4 regions of the Sporosarcina sp. P20a genome follow, and region 4 is predicted to be linked to each of the others. Evidence: riboswitches for the same ligand, from Rfam matches in the RefSeq annotation. Region 4 holds a riboswitch; each other region holds the start of a gene.

Region 1 (5,263 bases), on a different contig from region 4:
GGAAATCGTCAAGCCAGCTTTATGGATTTGATCGCGCGCATTTCGTAATAATTGATTATATAATTCCCGATCTTCAGGGAATAATAACTCAAAATCGAAGTGAATATCCCCATAGCCGATTTCTTTTGCTATTTCAATGGCACTTTGAATCATCTGGTTCTGTGCTGCTTGATTGGTAAAAATCACATGCGCTAAATCTGCACTGAATGAATAGTCTTCTAGATTAGTCACAACTAGCATATTTACAACACCTGCGTTTTTTGCGATAGTCGGAATATCAGCGAGTGCTGGTGCTTTGAGCGATCCATCACGTTGTACTTCATAACTGAACATCGCAAGATACGTTAGACCATCCACACGGTCACGAACTTCTGCCAGCATATCTTGACTGACAGGATTACGCGGTTCTACATATAATAATGAATCAATCAATGTTTTCTCTTCTTGTGGTATATACAAACGCTGACCAATCATTAACCTTCTAGTAGGGTCAATTGCATTAATTTCCGCCAAGCGTGCGACTGTTAAACCGTATTTTTGTGCAATTGTATATAGGCTATCTCCAGGTCGCACCCAGTAATAAGAACCTATTATTGGAATGACAAGCGCTTGTCCTACAGCTAATCGTATATCACTTTCTAATTCATTAACTTCCGCTATTTGCTCGTATGGCACACCGTATATGTTACCAATTGTATATAAACTCTCACCTTGCGAAACTACATGAATCTGCATGTATCTCCACTACCCTTCTTGAGTTCTATCCTTATGATATGTTAGTGCGTTACGAACTATGCATGAGTGGTGAATGTCATTTCATATGTATGAAATTTCGATGACTCCACATAATACTCTCGATGCACATGAATATTAAAGGAGGAAATATATTTGACAAATCAATTCGAAACATCTCAAAACATGCAAGGCGGAGCGGTTCCCCCATCGATGAATCACGGTGGACATGAGTTATTTGATGTCAAAGAGGTTTTAAGCGCTACTCTCGGAGCATTGAACCAAGCGATGATTTTACGTCCACATGTCCAAGATCCAGAACTTCTCGATATTCTTGATCGACAATACCGATTCACGCTGGATGAGTACAATATCCTTGTCGAAAGTTTTAAGACTGGAAAAGACCCTTCACATCCTACACAGCGCTATCAAATGAAAGCAGGCAGCGATTTCATTTACGGGATGAAAGAAAAAGCACCGTCTAAACCTATTCAATCTACAGGTGAAATCAATGATGAAATCATTTCCGGCTTTTTGCTAGGCGCTACAAAAGAAGGCGCTACAGGCAAAACGGCTGCTTCATTAGAAGTATGTAATCCAGTCGTCCGCCGTGTACTTGCAGATTCTGTACCCAACTGTATAGAAATGGCATACGAATTGTCCATTTACCAAAACAAGCATCAGTATTATCAAGTTCCACAATTAAATGATCAGGATATGAATATGTTGCTTAATTCTTTTGCATCTTTTCAAGGTCAACCGGGTATGCCAAATAACCTTCAATAAATTAACGATTCAAGCAGATGGAGTTTTTCTCCATCTGCTTTTTGCTTTTACACTCGTTATATTTGTATACTATGTAGAAGAATACAATAGAGGAGTGTCTATATGAAAGTTGCGATCTTTGATTTTGATGGTACGTTGTACACTAAAGAAACCTTTAAATTACTCATGGAACAATTAAAGAATCATCCTACGTACAAGCAGCATTATAGAAAGTTCTATCGTTCGATATTACCACTTTACATTCGCTATAAATTAAAGATACTGCCTGAATCTGTTATGAAAGAGCGCTCGATGCACATTTATCTTAAAGCCTTAGATTCATTGACGATGACGGAACTTCACGAGTTTTTTAAAAGCATGCATACCGTAATGATGCCGGACTTCAATGAACAAGTCATTAATCGACTGGCAAAGCATCGTAGTGACGGATACCATGTCTTGCTCGTTTCTGGAGCCTACACTCCTTTCTTAAAAGCAGTCACAAGTCACCTGACATTTGATCAAATTATTGGCACTGACATCCCTTCTAATGGCGAACAACTCACGTTGGATCAGCCCTTACTACATATTCAAGGTACACGTAAAAATGAACAAATTTACCAAGCACTACATGGAGAAACTATCGACTGGGACAATAGCTTTGCCTATGGAGACAGCATTTCCGACCTTCCAGTCTTAGAGAAAGTTGGCTCCCCTGTAGCAGTTCGTCCAGATGAAAAACTTACTGCTGTGGCCAAACAAAGAAATTGGGAAATATTATAAAAAAACGTGAAGAGCTCTGATTGTTTCAGAGCTCTTCACGTTAAGTGGATTTTAATGTATTAATATATAAACTACCATCTGTCTGAATTTCTGCATAGAGAACATGCTCAGGCTTAGAAATCCCCTGCTTTTTTAATTGTTCTGTTAGCCAAGTATCAGTCAATTGAAGTTCTCGCATATTTTTCTCTTCCACTTTTCCGTTAGTAATAATTTCAGTGGGAATATATTTAGGCGGTGGTGATGGAGCTTTAACATCTTTCTTAGTCGCCGATTCCTCGCCCGCATTCAGCATGACACTCAAATTACCATTCGTTTCGAATATCGCATAATTGACATCTTTCATCGAGAATACGGACTGCTCTCGCAGCATCATATTTAGATCATTGAAACTCAACCGTAATTTACGCATGGAACCTTCTAGGATTTTACCATTCTGAATGACAATCATCGGTTTATCATCGAGTAATACGCGAAGCTTGATGGATTTGAATGATAAAAAGTTAGCAAGAATCGTTAACACTGCCCATAAAACCATTCCATATAAGCCATTTAAGAAAGGTGTTTCGGACTCTCCCGCCAAGTTTGCTGCAATAGAACCAATTGTTATGCCTGTCACATAATGAAAGAAAGTCAGCTGAGACACTTGTTTCTTCCCCATGAAACGCGCCAAAATCAGAAGCACAATAAATGAAATTACCGTTCGTAAAGTCATTTCCCAAAAAGCCAATTCCCAAAATTCATCTATGTTCACTGCATACACCTCCAGTATTCGGAGTATGTGCAAATTATAGCAATTTATACAGCAATTCTTTTAACTCCAGTTATAAGGAGTTTTCTGGTAGACATAGTAATTGAGCCAATTAGAGAATAATAAATGCGTGTGGGAACGCCAAGTATTCATAGGTTCTTTTGATGGATCATCATTTGGATAATAATTTACAGGAATATCAATATCGGCACCTTTTTCTACATCCCGAGAATATTCATCTCCCAACGTGTGTGCATCGTACTCTAAATGTCCAGTTACCATAATATGCTTTGCATCATTTGAAATCACGATGAATGCACCTGCCTCTTCAGAAGATGAGAGAAGAGTCAAATCGGGATGATTCTTTATCTCTTCTAATGAAACACCCGTATGACGTGAGTGTGGCGCTACAAATACATCATTGAATCCGCGTGCCAAATTCACTGTCGGATCGGTAATGTCATGTGAAAATACTCCAAAACACTTCTTTGCCAACTCGAACTTATCAATTCCGTAATGATGATAAAGCGCTGCTTGGGCACCCCAGCAAATATGCAGAACTGATGTAACATTCGTTTTTGTCCATTCCATGATTTCTTCTAACTCTTGCCAATAGACTACATCTTCAAATTGTAGAAGCTCAATTGGGGCTCCTGTAATAATCATACCGTCAAAACGACGATTTTTAACATGTTCAAAAGTAGTATAGAAGGTTTCTAGATGGGTCTGACTGACGTTTTTCGAAACATAGGTAGCAGTATTAAGGAATGTGACATTTACTTGTAATGGTGTATTGCCAAGCAATCGAAGCAATTGTAACTCGGTCTTCTCTTTTTCAGGCATTAAATTCAAAATCAATATGTTAATTGGACGGATATCCTGTGTGACCGCACGTTCTTCATCCATAATAAAGATTTTTTCTTCTTTCAGTAATTCTCCTGCTGGTAGATGTTTTGGTATGTTAATCGGCATGCTATTTCCCCCTTGACGTTCTTTTATTACTATTTCTATACAAAAAATCCCTCAATTCTCTTAGATAAGAAAATGAGGGTTGACCGTTCATCGTTCTTATCTCTCAAGACAACAATCTTGTTGGAGGTAGCACCTTCCTGTATGCACAGAGGTTGCTGAAGCTTCATCGGGCCAAATCCCTCAGCTTCTCTTGATAAGAAATATTTAATTACTGACTATTATAGCATTAATAATTTAATTGTATAGCAGAATTATCAAATTGTTCTGCGCATTCAAGTTTTGTAAATTGTAGATAGTACTTTTTGGTGTATAATAGAAAATACCAATTACTTTTCTTCAAGGAGGAGCTTATGAAGTCTTTAGGTATTGTTCGAAAAGTTGATCATCTCGGTAGGATTGTCATTCCAAAAGAACTTCGAAATTCTTTGTCGATCGATAAGGGTGATCCGATTGAAATTTTCGTAGAAGATGATAGAATCATTTTGAGAAAATATCAGGTTAACAGAGCATGTTTTATCACCGGTGATGTGATGGATGAAAACAAACAATTGTCAAACGGTCTATACATCAGTCCACAAGGCGCAAAAATCCTTATAGAGCAACTGAAAGATTTCACATAACATAAGACATAAAAGCTTATGCTAGAATATCTTTTTATAAAAAAGAGAACTGAAAACAACTTTTACAGTTGTCTTCAGTTCTTTTGTTAAATTGCTCCAATATTCCCTCATGGAGAATCAATGCGTTACGTTAAACTATTAATAAACCCTTCGATCTCTTCTTTAGTTTTATGGTTTTTACTAACGAAACGGCCTGTTTCTGTTCCTTCGCTGAATGCCACGAAGCTAGGAATACCGAATATATCCAACTGACTACAAAGGTCTATAAATTCATCTCGATCAATCGAAACAAATTCATACTCTGCAAATTCTTTTTCTAGTGTCGGTAAGAATGGTTCAATCACTCTGCAATCAGGACACCAGTCTGCAGTGAATAAGAAAATCACTCTTTCTTGTTGTTTAATTTGCTCAAATTGCTCTAGAGATTCTAATTTTCTCAATTTCCAACACTCCTCTTACTGATTAGTATAAGCTCACTATAACACTCTTACCTGCACTTTTCCCCTTCAGACGACTTAGGCTATTTCCTACCACTTAGTTCAATTCAAGTTGTTTTTTTATAATTAACCGCCCAAACACGAACGTTCACAAATAATTCAATAACTACGTTCGCGTTTGGCGGTTTTTCGTTTTTTCTGGAAAA
Region 2 (5,263 bases), on a different contig from region 4:
TTCGGTAGGGTCGTTGCTCGACTGGTTGTTGGGGACTGAAGTTAGTAAGTGTTCGTTTTCTGGACACGCGCAGGCACGTGGGGGATTGCCTACAGCCAGGAGCCAGATGGCGATAGTGCTGCCAGTTGTCTCCCGGCCACGGCCTACCCCGCAGTTGTGCCTGCGCTACAGTGGGGTATTTAGTTAATTTGTGGTTCTAATAGGAAAAAGATCAGTGATTTGGTGATACTGATCTTGTACTTTTGAAATAGAAGTATACGAACTGCCCTATACCCAATCCAACGAAGGCGCCTGCTGTGGTAGGCGTAGCGATGAGACAAAGACAGGTGAACTTTCCTGTCTCTGGCTCATCGCGAAAGCCATCCACCAGCGCCGAAGTGGGGACAATGGACTTGCCACTTACATTGGTAGCTAAACCACAACCTCCCGATTGAACAGGAAAAAGAAAAGCACCTGCTAGAACCAAAACCCCGTGCTGCTTATTACGCACCCATTACAGAAACGTAATCCGATAGCACTTCCACGACTAAAAACACCTATCTAAACTGTTCTACCCGCAATCCAACGAAGGCGACTGCTGTGGTAGGCGTAGCGAGGAGACAAAGACAGGTGAACTACCTGTCTCTGGCTCCTCGCGAAAGCCATCCACCAGCGCCGAAGTGGCGACAATGCACTCTCCACTTATATAGGCAGCTAAACCACAACCTCCTGAACAAACAGGAAACAGAAAATGCACCTGCAAGAACCACAACCCACCGCCGCTTATTACGCACTCTTAACAGAAACGTAATCCGACAGCACTTCAACGAGTATAAACAACTAGCCAAACTGCCCTACACCCGAAGCTATAAGAAAATTAAAACCAAAAAAGAGGCTGACCAGGAATTCCTGGTCAGCCTCTTTCATATAACATTATTTAATGACGGGAGGTCCGCCTTTAATTGCGATGTCTTCTGAAACATGTGAGAATTTCTTGAAGTTCTCACGGAAAGCATCAGCTAAGCGATTTGCTTCTTTATCGTATTCATTCGGATCTTCCCAAGCGTAACGAGGGTGTAGAACATTACTCGGTACACCTTCGATTTCAAGCGGCATGTTCAATCCGAAGATTTCGTTCTTCTTTGTTTCTACATTATCCAATTTACCAGCGATTGCAGCGCGTACCATTGAACGTGTGTAGCCTAAGTTCATACGTGAACCTACACCGTAAATTCCGCCAGTCCATCCTGTATTCACAAGGAATACTTTTGAACCATGCTCATCGATTTTCTTTCCAAGCATCTCTGCATATGTTGCTGCAGGAAGTGGTAAGAACGGTGAACCGAAGCAAGTAGAGAATGTTGGTTCAGGAGCAGTAATTCCACGCTCAGTTCCAGCAAGTTTGGAAGTGAAGCCGCTCAAGAAGTGGTACATTGCCTGTTCTTTTGTAAGAATCGAGATTGGAGGCAATACGCCAGAAGCATCAGCCGTAAGGAAGATGATGTTCTTCGGGTGACCCGCAACAGACGGTGTCACAATATTATCGATATTTTCGATTGGATAAGCAGCACGTGTATTTTCTGTTAGTGATTTATCATCATAATCAGGAATGCGCGTTTCTTCATCCAGTACTACGTTTTCTAAAACAGCACCGAAACGGATTGCTCCGAAGATTTCAGGTTCTTTTTCGGCAGAAAGGTTGATACATTTTGCGTAACATCCACCTTCAATGTTAAATACGCCATTATCAGACCATCCATGCTCATCGTCTCCAATAAGTTTACGGTTAGCATCTGCTGAAAGTGTAGTTTTACCTGTTCCAGAAAGTCCGAAGAATAGAGCGACATCGCCTTCTTCTCCAACGTTTGCTGAACAGTGCATAGATAGAATATCTTGCTCAGGAAGCAAGAAGTTCATAACGGAGAAAATAGACTTTTTCATTTCTCCAGCATACTCTGTTCCACCGATCAAGACAATTCGCTTTTCAAGCGAAACAATGATGAACGTTTCAGAGTTTGTGCCATCCACTTTTGGATCCGCTTTGAATGAAGGGGCAGCCAAAATTGTGAATTGCGATTCATGTACTTTTAATTCTTCTTCGGTAGGACGGATGAATAGTTGGTGAACAAACAGATTTTGCCAAGCTAATTCATTAATTACTTGGATAGACAATTGTGAGTCTTTATCTGCTCCTGCAAACCCTTTAAATACAAAGAGTTCATCTTTTTCCTTCAAATGATCGATGACTTTCGTGTATAATGAATCAAAGATCTTTTCTGAAATCGGACTGTTCGTACTACCCCAATCTACTTTATCCTTAGACACTGCATCTTCAACGATGAATTTGTCCTTAGGTGAGCGTCCTGTATATTTACCTGTACGTGCAGTGATTGCACCATCAGCAGAAAGTTTAGCTTCGTCTCTTGCTACTGCTTTTTCTGTTAATTCCGCCACAGACGCTTGGATCGTCACGTTGCTTCCACTAAGAAGACTTTTTAAACTATCATCAATTTTTGCAGATATCATGTTTACATACCGTCCTTTGCGTAGTCGATTTATTTTTATTTTGATGAGAATATCCTAATTCGTAAATAGTATAACACATTAAGAATATTAATCTATACTAATGGAAAACTCAAGTGATTTAGGATAAATAATTTGACAAAATCCAAACTTTTTAATACGATGTGACATGAACGGATACTCTTATCCCGAGTTGGTGGAGGGTACAGGCCCTGTGAAACCCGGCAACCTGCAATAGACGGAAGTCTAACGCGAAGGTGCCAAACCTGAAGCAAGGTTTAATTCCTTGGACGATAAGAGTGAAAGGTGCTGCGCGTGAAATTTTGCCTTTTACTCATGGATTGAATATGAGTAGAGGGCTTTTTATATTGTCTAGCCCTGAATCCTTATGGTATATGCTTGACGTCTAGGCGTGGAACTTTACCAGGGACTTATGAGAGTACCGTATCATGATGCTTAATATAGGGGGAAACAAAATGACAAACCGTCGACTGTTTACATCAGAATCAGTTACAGAAGGCCATCCTGACAAGATGTGCGACCAAATTTCAGACGCAATTTTAGATGCGATCCTAACGGAAGATCCAAATGCGCGTGTGGCATGTGAAACGAGTATCACGACTGGACTCGTATTAGTAATGGGAGAAATCACTACGACAACGTATGTGGATATTCCAAAAGTTGTTCGCGATACGGTTAAGGAAATTGGCTATGTTCGTGCAAAATACGGCTTTGATTACGAAACATCCGCTGTACTTACTTCCATTGATGAGCAATCACCTGAAATCGCTGCAAGTGTTAACGTGGCGCTCGAAGCACGCGAAGGTTCTATGTCTGATGAAGAATTAGATGCAATCGGTGCAGGAGACCAAGGTCTAATGTTTGGATATGCATGTAATGAAACGCCGGAATTAATGCCTTTACCAATCAGCTTATCTCATAAATTGGCACATCGCCTGGCTCAAGCTCGTAAAGAAGAACTGATTTCTTATTTACGTCCGGACGGTAAAACGCAAGTAACGGTAGAATACGATCAAGATAATAATCCTGTGCGAATTGACACAATCGTTATTTCCACACAACATCATCCTGAAGCAACACTCGAGCAAATTGAGAAGGATATAAAGAAAGTTGTCATTGATGAAGTAGTTCCCAAAAACTTATTGGACGAGGATACTAAATACTTTATTAATCCTACTGGCAGCTTTGTTGTGGGTGGACCTCAAGGAGACTCCGGTCTGACTGGACGTAAAATCATCGTCGATACGTACGGTGGATATGCCCGTCATGGTGGCGGTGCATTCTCAGGTAAAGACGCTACAAAAGTAGACCGATCCGCTTCTTATGCAGCTCGTTATGTTGCAAAGAACATTGTCGCAGCAGGATTAGCTGAGCACTGTGAAGTTCAGTTGGCTTATGCTATTGGAGTAGCAAGCCCGGTTTCTATCTCGATCAACACATTCGATACGGGTAAACTATCCGAAACGCAATTAGTGGAGTTCGTACGTGAATTATTTGACCTTCGTCCGGCAGGAATTATTAAAATGCTTGACCTACGTCGTCCAATCTACAAACAAACAGCTGCATACGGTCACTTCGGCCGCACTGATATCGAATTGCCATGGGAGCAGACGGATAAAGTGGAAGCGTTGAAAGAACTTGCTAGTAAAGTACGTGTGAAACAATAAAGTCATGAAGTGCAGAAAGGGGATTACTACCTCTTTCTGCACTTTTTATTTGGTTGCAGGCGAAAAATGAAAACGAATTACTTCATAGTCTACCTCTGTATAAGCTACTTGCAATCCTTTATCCTTAATATCTTGTTTCAACACATTCTTTTGCTTCACTTCCATATCAAACGAACAGCAAAATGGATAATCCTCTACCTTAATAGTGTGTTGATCTGCAAAGTATATCCCAATTCGTCCTATCGGTAATGAATGGAAAATACCCGGGGAAGGAATGCCGTTACGAAAAAATGCATGTTCATTCGCTTTATCCACCCCAGAATCATTCACACAACAATATAAAGAAAAATTATCCCCAAGCTGAAGCAAAGCGAAATGTTTTTCAAATAATTCTTTAGTATAACCCTCGACTTCTCTAGATAATCGTTCCCGACGATTTTGTTCGCCCTCGATAAAAAGGTTTGCTGCTTTCTCATTGCTGCTTTGCATAAACTGTTCATAATGAAAACTGCAAAGCATAGCTGCGTAATGATCTATCTTTTCAACCTCATCGATTCCTTGACGATAAAGGACGGTTTTAGGGAGAAGAGGGAAGTCGGTGAATTGAAAAGGTGCAGACGTCGTATCATTCCAAAAAGGTTGTTCGTCAAAAGAAGACCAGCCGATGTCGTGGTTCCTAATGGCGGTTAGTACAGAAGGGCGCCATTGATCATCAGGAAACATATCCTTTTTCCAATGTTTCATTAATTCTTCAGCTAGGTGTCCATGATGATGTTGTTGTACGAAGATAAATGACTTCTCGTGTTCACGTACAATCATCTCAGTTCATCCTTTCTTGTCGGGTGGAAAGCCGTCATTTTGTATAATTGTTTCTTTGATCTTTTCTTCTATTCGCTCGATTTTCTCCACTTCTTCTTGATACATTTCATCTGCTTCTGTTGTCCCTGGAATGAGAGGTTCTTCATTGAAGTCGACACGTTTGCCGTATCGAAGAAGTTCATAAATAATCATACCGTTATTTGGTTTGCCATTGACCGTTTTCATTGGAATGGAGTCGTATAGCACAAAATAGA
Region 3 (5,263 bases), on a different contig from region 4:
ATTGAAGAAATTGAAGATCAATTGCCAAAAGATGAAGAAATCCTAGTTGTTTGTGCAAAAGAAGGTTCGTCCATCATGGTGGCGGAAATCCTGGAAGAAGCAGGCTTCCCAGTAGGTTACCTTTCAGGTGGAATGAAAGCTTGGAGCGAGTATCTTGAGCCAGTGAAAATTGCCGATTTGAAATCGGGTGGCGAGCTCTATCAATTCGTCCGTCTTGGTAAAGGATGTCTTTCCTACATGGTCTTGTCTGGTGGGGAAGCGGCAATCATTGATGCAACACGTATGACGGATGTGTACTTGGATTTTGCTACGCAGCGCGGTATCAAGATCACAAACGTACTTGATACGCACTTGCACGCTGATCATATTTCGGGTGGTCGTCAGATTGCAAAAGCCACGGGTGCAACGTATTGGCTGCCTCCGAAAGATGCAGAAGAGGCAGTATTTGAATATGCAGCGTTAGAAGGTGATACATTCATTCAGATAGGTGAAACCAAAATTGATATTCAAGCACTTTATTCGCCAGGACACACAATTGGTTCGACTTCATTTATCGTCGATGACAGCTATTTGATGACAGGCGATATTCTGTTCATTGATTCGATCGGACGTCCAGATTTAGCTGGTTTAGCGGAAGATTGGGTAGGTGATTTACGTGAGTCTTTGTATAGTCGCTATAAAAAATTATCTGAGGACTTAATAGTCTTACCTGCACACTTCATGATTATAGATGAGTTGAATGAAGATGGTAGCGTGGCGGAGAAGCTTAGCGTATTGTATGAAAAAAATCATGGCTTGAATATTCAGGATGAAAAAGAGTTTAGAGAATTAGTCACGGGTAACTTGCCTCCGCAGCCTAATGCGTATCAAGAAATTCGTCAGATGAATATGGGGAAAATTGAGCCTGATGAAGAAACGCAACGCGAGATGGAGATTGGACCAAATCGCTGTGCAGTTCGGTAAGTATGTAGTTTAATTTATAGTGAAAACAAAACAAAAAATAAAAAACATATTAAAAGGAGAAGATATATATGAGTACAACAACATTTTTAGACGCAAAAGGCCTGGCATGTCCAATGCCGATCGTACGTGCAAAGAAAGCAATGAAGGATTTGCAAGTAGGAGATATTCTTGAAATTCATACGACAGACAAAGGATCAGTATCCGATCTTACTGCATGGGCAGCTTCAGGCAATCATGAAATCAAAGATCAGCAACAAGAGTCCGATGTCTTTAAATTCTGGATCCAAAAAGGGTAAACTACGGATAGAGGGAATTGCTGTCTCCCTCTTTCATCAGGAAGAAGGGAGAACATCATGACCATTCCATTTATTATCACGATCTTCCTCATTGGATTCGTCGGCTCGTTCCTTTCCGGTATGATGGGAATTGGCGGCGCAATTGTTAAATATCCAATGTTGCTATTTATTCCTGCGCTACTGGGTTTTGCTGCATTTACACCACATGAAGTTTCTGGGATTACTGCAGTTGAAGTGTTCTTTGCATCACTTTCAGGAGTTTTAGCGTATAGAAAGAGTAATCTGATCTTGAAACCACTCGTTCTCTACATGGGAATCAGTGTATTAGTCGGTAGTGTGATCGGCGGTGCCGGTTCTAGTATGCTAACAGAAGCTACTGTCAACGTCGTCTATGGTTTTCTAGCTGTTATGGCGGCAATTATGATGTTTATTCCGAAAAAAGGTCTCGACGATCAGCCGGTTGATGAGATTACATTCAATCGCTTCGTTGCTTCTAGTGCAGCCTTTATCGTCGGCTTGGCAGCTGGGATTGTCGGAGCTGGTGGTGCATTCATTTTGGTACCGATTATGCTCGTGATACTAAAAATTCCTACACGCGTTACGATCGCTACATCACTCGCGATTACGTTATTGTCATCAGTGGGCTCAGCATCAGGCAAGCTCTTAACAGGGCAAGTACCCTATGGACCAGCTCTCGTCATGATCGCCGCAAGCATCATCGCAGCTCCGATCGGTGTAAAAGTTAGCCGCAAAGTAAATACTAAAGTATTACAAAGCATTTTAGCCGCGCTAATCATAGCCTCCGCCGTGAAAATATGGTGGGACATATTCTAAATAAGCACAATCGCCAGTACATCGTTCACTGAACATGTCTCTGGCGATTTTTCAAATGGAGTCGCAAGTAAGAAACTTCATTAAACTCACTACGGTGCTTTCTTCACTCTTACTGTCAATTCATCATATTGAAAGTAATGCTAATTTCTAAACATTCTATTAAATCCTTGCAATAGACTAGGAATAGCCGTATACTATTTTTCAACGATGGAAAACGAATAGACACACTCTTATCAAGAGCGGCGGAGGGATTAGGCCCTGTGATGCCCGGCAACCGGCGGAAGCAAAGGTGCTACTTCCTACAAACTTTCGGTAGTTTGGAAGATAAGGGGGAATGAGCGAAAGCAGAGCCCTCTTCTTATTATGGAAGATGGGCTTTTTCTATATAAAAAGAGCGAATCACACGCCTACGTTTTCCTTGTCTAGTCCCAGAGAAAAGATATTCGGGGAGTTTCGGTGTTCCATCAATACATGAAAAAGGGGAATGGTTATGACGAATTTACAGCCAGAAACGATACTATTACACGGAGGGCAAAAACCGGATCCGGAAACAGGCTCACGGGCTTTACCGATTCATCGTACGACTTCTTATGTATTCAGAGACACGGAACACGCACAAAACCTATTTGGCTTAAAAGAAGCAGGTAATATTTATACAAGAATTACGAACCCGACAGTAGCAGTTTTCGAAGAACGTGTCGCACAGCTAGAAGGCGGAACAGCGGCAGTCGCGTTGGCTTCGGGAATGGCGGCCATCGCATTCTCTATTATGAATATTGCTGAAGCGGGCGATGAAATTGTTGCAGCAAGTAATCTTTACGGTGGTACATACAATTTATTCGCCGTAACATTACCGCGCTTCGGCATCAAAGTAAAGTTTGTGGATGCTTCGGATCCTAAGAACTTTGAAGCGGCCATTACAGATAAAACGAAAGCTTTGTTTGCAGAAACAATCGGTAACCCGAGTTTGCAAGTGCTTGACGTGGAAGCTGTTGCGAACATTGCACACGAAAATGGAATCCCATTGCTAGTAGACAACACATTCCCGTCTCCATATGGATCAAACCCCATCGAGTATGGTGCAGACGTAGTGATCCACTCAGCAACGAAATGGATTGGCGGACACGGTACGACTATCGGTGGTGTAGCAGTAGATGCAGGGACATTCGATTGGACACAAGGTAGATTCCCTGGCTTTACAGAGCCGGATGAATCGTATAATGGCTTACGTTACGGAATCGACACGGCAGCAGCGGCTTTCGCAACGAAATTGCGCGTGCAATTGCTAAGAGACTTCGGCCCATGCTTGTCGCCGGACAGTGCGTTCAACTTGTTGCAAGGTTTAGAGACACTTCATTTACGCGTGCCTCGCCACAATGAAAACGCGCAAAAGGTTGCGGCCTTCCTGCAAGAACATCCAGCTGTCGAATGGGTAACCTATACAGGTCTAGAAGATCATCCAACGGCGGAATTGGCCAATAAACATTTGAAAAACGGGTATGGATCAATAATCGTATTCGGTATCAAAGGTGGACGCGATGCAGGAAGACAAGTCATCGACAATGTAGAAATCTGGTCTCATGTAGCGAACGTGGGAGATGCAAAATCATTAATCATTCATCCGGCTTCTACTACTCACCAGCAGTTGTCCGTAGAAGACTTGAAGAATTCAGGCGTTAGCGAGGAGTTAATCCGCTTGTCTGTAGGGTTAGAGTCAGTAGACGATATTATCGCAGATTTGAAACAAGCAATCGAAAAAGCCTCGAACTAATAAAAAAATGAACACTACGCATGTGCGCAGTGTTCATTTTTTATTTTCGTTTTACTTTTTTTCGCTCTTCTTTTAAAGATTTGAATAGCGAGACGACCATCATGATCAGTATGATGGAGAATGGTAAGGCTGCTATGATGATGACGTTTTGAAGTGCATCCAAACCACCAACATATAATAGAATAATCGCGATGGAAGACTGAATGACACCCCAGACAACTTTTAAGTTATTAGGTGGAGTCAATGAACCATATGAAGACTGCATGCCGAGTACAAATGTAGCTGAATCCGCTGATGTAATGAAGAATGATGTAATCAGCAAAATAGCGACAACTGAAATGACGAATGACCAAGGCAATCCACTGAACATCTCAAAAATCGTCAACTCTGTTGCAGTTGAGGCTAGATCGATAATGCCTGCCTTTTGTGTTTCAATAGCTGTCGTACCAAATGCTGAGAACCAAATGGCACTCAATAAAGTCGGTACTACAAGCACACCGATCATGAATTCACGAATTGTTCTACCTTTTGAAACACGGGCAATGAACATGCCGACAAATGGTGACCACGCTATCCACCAAGACCAGTAGAATAGTGTCCAGTCATTCAACCATGAACGATTTTCAGGTGTAAGTGGTGCTGTACGGAAACTCATACGAATGAGGTGCTCTAAATATCCACCGATAGAATCAGTGAACATATTGAAGATCAGCAAAGTTGGACCGAGTGCAATGATAAAGACCAACAGTGTAAGAGCTAATACCATATTTGTATTTGATAAAATACGAATGCCTTTTCCAAGACCGCTCCAAGCGGATATTAGGAATAATACAGTCACGACCCCAATAATAATAAATTGAGACCAGAAACCGATCGGTACACCGAATAAGTAATTCAAACCTGCGTTGATCTGGACTGCTCCAAATCCAAGTGATGTTGCGACGCCGAAGACAGTAGCGAAAACTGCAAAGACATCAATGACGGTTCCGAGTTTACCTTCTACACGATTACCGAAAATCGGACGAAGTGTAGCAGAAATCAATCCAGGCTGACCTTTGCGGAACTGGAAGTAAGCTAGTGCTAAAGCGGTCATACCGTATATGGCCCATGCGTGGAAGCCCCAATGGAAAAATGTTGAACGCATCGCTTCTTTATACGCTTCTTTCGTTTCAGTAGGTGCAGTAGCTGAACTTACTGCATAATGTGAAAGAGGTTCTGCAGCTCCATAGAACACGAGTCCAATTCCCATACCGGCGGAAAATAGCATCGCAAGCCAAGAGAACATAGAAAACTGCGGTCTATCACTGTCTTTCCCCAATCGAATCCTGCCGAGTGGACTGAATATCAAATAAACTGAGATGAAGAATAACATAGAAACTGTCAGTAAGTAATACCAGCC
Region 4 (5,263 bases):
TACCGTATTGGTATCACACATTTCGCACAGTCTGAACTAGGGGATATCGTATTCGTTGAGCTTCCACAAGTTGGAGATCAATTGAAATCAGACGAGCCTTTCGGAAGTGTTGAATCAGTGAAAACTGTTTCTGAGTTGTATGCTCCACTAACTGGTAAAGTTGTAGAAGTGAACGAAAACCTTGAAGACAGCCCGGAATTGGTTAACGAATCTCCATACGAAGGTGCATGGATGGTAGTAGTCGAAATCGATAACAAAGCTGAATTAGATGAATTAATGACGGCTGAGCAGTACGAAGAAATGACAGCTGAATAATATTCTAAAAGAAAAGCGCTGGAACGTCCCAGTGCTTTTTTTACACGCTAGGAGGAAACAGGATGGACCCGAAAGTTCTCATTGTAGAAGGCGGTTCGGATCGTAAGCGGCTAGTGCCGATCCTTGCTGAGCCTGTAGAGATTCTTTGTACGAATGGCACCATCAGCGCGTACCATATTGAGGAACTGCTTGAACCGTATGAGCAGCAGGACCTGTTTGTTTTTATGGATGCGGACGCGTCAGGTGAGTCCATTCGTAAGCTGTTCAAACAACTGTATCCAGAAGCGAGACATTTATATACCGATCGTCTCTACCGCGAAGTAGAAACGACTCCCATTAAACTATTGGCTAGCATTTTAGCTGCCGCCAATTTTAAAGTACATTCCAAATACTTGGCAGGTGGACCACATGAATAATTGGACAATTGAAGACTGGCAACGCGCACAGGCGGCAGAGCAAGTAGCCGCTTTTTATTTATATACACCGATGTGTGGAACGTGTGCAGTCGCTTCAAAAATGCTCACGGTGATCGAGGCGATGCGCCCGAAACTACCGATTGGAAAGGCGGACTTAAATTACGTCCAAGACATCGCAATAGAATATGAGGTGGAAAGCGTTCCTTGTTTACTCATTCAACGCAAAGGACAGCCATTAGAAAAAATTTACGCCTTTCAATCCGTCCCGTATCTACTAGAGAAGCTCAGTTGACAAAAGAAATCAAAGTATGGTATAAGTAGTTAATCAATTGAATACGTAACTCTTATAAAGAGCGGTGGAGGGAAGTGCCCTATGAAGCCCGGCAACCGTCACATATGTGAAATGGTGCCAATTCACTCAAAGCCTAATGCTTTGATAGATGAGAGAAATGGTAACGTACATAACTATATACGTTCGGCCTTTCTGCTTGTCTGCAGGAAGGCTTTTTTTATTAACAAAAGCGGAAAGTACCATGTAGACTCGACAGGCGTTGGAGGACTTACCACTAAGGCGCAGTTTGCCTTTTTGGAAAGTCTGAAACGACCCGAGAGCCTGGCGCTTGCAGCTAGATGAAACAAAAGCGGAAGATGCCGTTTAGCTCCGACAGGCGTTGGAGAGCTTACAAGCAAGGCGCTTTTTGCCTTGAATGTAAGATCGAAACGACCCGAGGAGCTGGCATCTGAAGCTAGATGAAACAAAAGCGGAAAGCGTCGTGTAGCTTTCCGAAAACACAACAAAAAGACTTAATCAAGGTGGTGCGGAAAATGATTCAACTAACAAACGTTCATAAAAGATTCCAATTGAACCGTTCAGAAATTGTCGCGGTAGATGACGTGACATTAGCCATCGAAGAGGGAGAAATTTTCGGCGTCATCGGTTACAGTGGAGCAGGAAAAAGTACATTAATTCGACTATTGAATGGTCTTGAAACACCTACGTCCGGCAGTATTATGATTCACGGACAAGAAATGACGACATTAAAAGGTTCTGGCCTTCGAGATGCACGTCAGAAGATCAGTATGATCTTCCAGCACTTTAACTTACTGTGGTCAAGAACGGTAGAAGAAAATATTATGTTTCCTCTTGAAATTGCTGGCGTGAAGAAATCGGCACGAAAGCAAAAAGTGAAGGAATTGATTGATCTCGTTGGACTGACGGGCCGTGAACAGGCGTATCCATCGCAATTATCAGGTGGTCAGAAGCAACGTGTCGGCATTGCACGAGCGCTTGCGAATGATCCGGAAGTATTGCTTTGTGATGAAGCAACGTCCGCACTAGATCCTGAAACGACGAATGCAATACTAGATTTATTGACGGAAATTAATGAACGTCTTGGATTAACGATCGTTTTGATTACGCATGAAATGCACGTCATCCGCAAAATCTGTCATCGCGTAGCGGTCATGGAGGCGGGTAAAGTGGTAGAGGCGGGTAATGTACTGGATGTTTTCCAATCCCCACAAGCGGATATTACGAAGCGTTTCATCTCGCAGGTAACAGATACCGGCGATACGGACGCAGCGATGGCGCATTTACAGGAAGAGTCACCGCACGGCAAGTTGATCAAGCTAGCTTTCATTGGCGAACGTACAGAGCAGCCGGTACTTGCTGAATTGATTCGTAAATTCCCAATCGACGTCAACATCGTGCAAGGAAATATTTCGACGACACGTGACGGCGCATACGGTACACTCGTCTTGCAACTAGTAGGGGACGTGGTAATTATTGAGGAAGCTATTGCTTTCCTTGATGCCAATGAAGTGAAGACGGAGGTGCTGGTCCATGATTGAGCAATGGTTCCCGAACGTTAACTGGGATAAAATGTGGCAAGCAACGGGCGAGACGCTTTATATGTCTGCTTACTCAACAGTCTTCACGTTTGTTTTTGGTATTGGACTCGGTCTGTTATTGTTTTTAACAACTCCTGGTCAGTTATGGGCGAATAAAATCACGAATGTCTTTACGGGAGCATTCGTAAATATATTCCGATCGATTCCGTTTATCATTTTGATCATTTTATTGTTGCCTCTGACTAATTTATTAATAGGAAGTATGCGTGGACCGAATGCCGCATTGCCTGCGTTAATTATTGGTGCAGCTCCGTTTTACGGACGCATGGTATTAATTGCATTGCAGGAAATCGATAAAGGGGTTATCGAAGCAGCACGTTCCATGGGTGCCAAAACGTCTACGATCATTTTCAAAGTATTGTTGCCAGAATCAATGCCTGCACTCGTGTCAGGGATTACGGTGACGTCGATTGCGCTTGTTGGCTACACAGCGATGGCAGGGGTAATCGGTGCTGGAGGACTCGGTACGCTCGCGTATCTCGAAGGGTTCCAGCGTAACCGTGGAGATGTCACGATGATGGCGACGATTTTAGTGTTAGTTATCGTGTTTATCATTCAGTTTATTGGTGATTTCATTGTGAAACGTTTGGACAAGCGATAATAGGATTTTCAGGGAAACCTGTTAACCATAAAACATTCCATAATGGAGAGGGAGAAATGTGGACATGAAGAAGTTTTTATTCGGTCTATTCGCAGCTGTATTAGTGCTTGCACTGGCAGCTTGCGGAACAAAAGACGAGGGTAGTAAAGATAATGGAGCACCAGATGTAGATGATGCAGAAAAAGGCGAGAAAACGTCGCTAATAGTCGGTGCGTCTAACACACCGCACGCAGTAATCTTGGAAGAAGCTAAGCCACTATTAGCTGCAAAAGGCTATGATTTAACAATTGAAAGTTATACAGACTATGTATTGCCAAATAAAGATCTAGAAGAAGGTAGAATTGACGCGAACTATTTCCAACACATTCCGTATCTAGAGAGCCAAATGGCTGATTTCGGCTATGACTTCGTTAATGCAGGCGCAATCCACATCGAGCCAATTGGTGTGTACTCTAAGAAATATGATTCACTAGAAGAACTTCCTGACGGTGCGACGATCTTAATCAGTAACTCTGTTGCTGACCACGGCCGCGTACTAGCAATGCTTGAAGAAAAAGGATTGATCAAGCTAGCTGACGACGTAGAAAAAGTGAAAGCTGAAGTAGGCGACATCGTAGAAAATCCAAAGAACTTGGAGTTTGATGCGAACTATGAAGCAGCATTAATGCCTCAGCTATATAATAATGATGAAGGCGATGCACTGTTGATCAACTCCAACTACGCTATCGATGCAGGCTTGAATCCAATGGAAGATTCGATCGTATTGGAAGATAAAGAGTCGCCGTATGTTAACGTAATTGCTGTGAAGAGCGGTAACGAAGACAGCGATGCTATCAAAGCATTGGTAGAAGTATTAACTTCAGAGCAAATTCAAGATTTCATTTTGAATGAATGGTCTGGATCAGTTGTTCCAGTAAAATAATAATGTAACGGCCGGTAGCTATTGCAGCTGCCGGCTTTTTTTATTTGTATGAGTGGTGGGTGTTTTGGATTAGTTGCACAAAGTTTAGGGCTAACTACTCTATGAAGTGCGTGAAGCGCTCAATGTGTTGGGTTATTCGCTCTATGTAGAACGTAAACCGCTCAATGGCAATGTTTATCCGCTCTATCAGGTGCGTGATTCGATCAATGTGCCAGGCTATCCGCTCAATCTAGCGCGTGAACAGCTCAATACTGCAAACAATTTGCCCTACCCAACATTGAAACCACTCCACCTCAAATCCATCAAGAAAAATATCAACAAAATCCAAACAAAATCTTCTTTATTCTTTCGACATGTGATAAAGTTAATTTTGTTGAGTAATACATATGTGTATTTGAGGAGGACGAATTGTGAAGTTTAAATTAGGGCTCATTTGGCGTATTTTGATCGCCATTGGGCTAGCGATCGGGCTTGGCTTGTTATTGCCAATGATCCATGAAGGGTTTGCGCATTGGTTCGTTCGTTTAGCAGCTACCTTTAATATGTTATTCGGTGGATTCTTGAACTTTGTCGTTCCGCTGATTATCATCGCGTTTATCGCACCAAGTATTGCAAAACTTGGGGCAGGTTCAGGGAAATTGCTTGGAATGTCTGCTGCTTTTGCGTATGGATCAACAGTCATCGCGGGATTGCTTGCGTATTTTGCAGCAACAAATATTTTACCGAACTTCATTAATCCAACGACGAAGACGGACATTGCTGAAGGCGCACGTAAGGCGGGAGTAGCGTTCTTCAAAATGGAAATGGATCCGATTATGGGAATCATGACCGCGTTGCTAATGGCATTTCTACTTGGAATAGGGATGGCAGCGATTAAAGGGAAGACGATGATGTCGTTCTTCGATGAATTTAATTTAATTATCGATAAGGTTATTTCTGTCGTGATCATACCGTTATTACCATTTCATATTTTCGGGATCTTCCTGAATATGACGTATACAGGTGAAGTGGCGAATGTACTTTCTGTCTTTGTATTTGTTTTCATCATGATCATTATTCTTCACTTGATCATGCTGACATTGCAATACACAGTGGCGG

The links. Region 4 has a riboswitch for S-adenosylmethionine ahead of CSV72_RS12655 (methionine ABC transporter ATP-binding protein). Riboswitches for the same ligand answer to the same signal wherever they lie in the genome.
Region 1: it holds a riboswitch for S-adenosylmethionine, as region 4 does, so the genes downstream of both, metA (homoserine O-acetyltransferase MetA) here and CSV72_RS12655 (methionine ABC transporter ATP-binding protein) in region 4, are expected to answer to the same signal.
Region 2: it holds a riboswitch for S-adenosylmethionine, as region 4 does, so the genes downstream of both, metK (methionine adenosyltransferase) here and CSV72_RS12655 (methionine ABC transporter ATP-binding protein) in region 4, are expected to answer to the same signal.
Region 3: it holds a riboswitch for S-adenosylmethionine, as region 4 does, so the genes downstream of both, CSV72_RS05885 (O-acetylhomoserine aminocarboxypropyltransferase/cysteine synthase family protein) here and CSV72_RS12655 (methionine ABC transporter ATP-binding protein) in region 4, are expected to answer to the same signal.

The regions. Positions count from the first base shown of each region.
Region 1 covers NZ_PDYT01000005.1:43,246-48,508, forward strand. Annotated here, with positions in the region: gene CSV72_RS07235 (LysM peptidoglycan-binding domain-containing protein) at 1-735, opposite strand, end outside; gene CSV72_RS07240 (spore coat protein) at 883-1,518, shown strand; gene CSV72_RS07245 (HAD family hydrolase) at 1,621-2,280, shown strand; gene CSV72_RS07250 (YetF domain-containing protein) at 2,321-3,025, opposite strand; gene metA (homoserine O-acetyltransferase MetA) at 3,092-4,000, opposite strand; SAM riboswitch class I at 4,094-4,200, opposite strand; gene CSV72_RS07260 (AbrB/MazE/SpoVT family DNA-binding domain-containing protein) at 4,351-4,620, shown strand; gene CSV72_RS07265 (thioredoxin family protein) at 4,746-5,060, opposite strand.
Region 2 covers NZ_PDYT01000005.1:108,141-113,403, reverse strand. Annotated here, with positions in the region: gene pckA (phosphoenolpyruvate carboxykinase (ATP)) at 913-2,505, opposite strand; SAM riboswitch class I at 2,683-2,802, shown strand; gene metK (methionine adenosyltransferase) at 2,979-4,190, shown strand; gene CSV72_RS07575 (DUF3891 family protein) at 4,236-5,009, opposite strand; gene CSV72_RS07570 (hypothetical protein) at 5,016-5,263, opposite strand, start outside.
Region 3 covers NZ_PDYT01000003.1:63,291-68,553, reverse strand. Annotated here, with positions in the region: gene CSV72_RS05900 (MBL fold metallo-hydrolase) at 1-963, shown strand, start outside; gene CSV72_RS05895 (sulfurtransferase TusA family protein) at 1,032-1,259, shown strand; gene CSV72_RS05890 (sulfite exporter TauE/SafE family protein) at 1,317-2,093, shown strand; SAM riboswitch class I at 2,321-2,424, shown strand; gene CSV72_RS05885 (O-acetylhomoserine aminocarboxypropyltransferase/cysteine synthase family protein) at 2,584-3,864, shown strand; gene CSV72_RS05880 (glycine betaine uptake BCCT transporter) at 3,905-5,263, opposite strand, start outside.
Region 4 covers NZ_PDYT01000018.1:804-6,066, forward strand. Annotated here, with positions in the region: gene gcvH (glycine cleavage system protein GcvH) at 1-315, shown strand, start outside; gene CSV72_RS12645 (toprim domain-containing protein) at 378-731, shown strand; gene CSV72_RS12650 (thioredoxin family protein) at 724-1,023, shown strand; SAM riboswitch class I at 1,073-1,178, shown strand; gene CSV72_RS12655 (methionine ABC transporter ATP-binding protein) at 1,557-2,582, shown strand; gene CSV72_RS12660 (methionine ABC transporter permease) at 2,575-3,243, shown strand; gene CSV72_RS12665 (MetQ/NlpA family ABC transporter substrate-binding protein) at 3,308-4,165, shown strand; gene CSV72_RS12670 (dicarboxylate/amino acid:cation symporter) at 4,576-5,263, shown strand, end outside.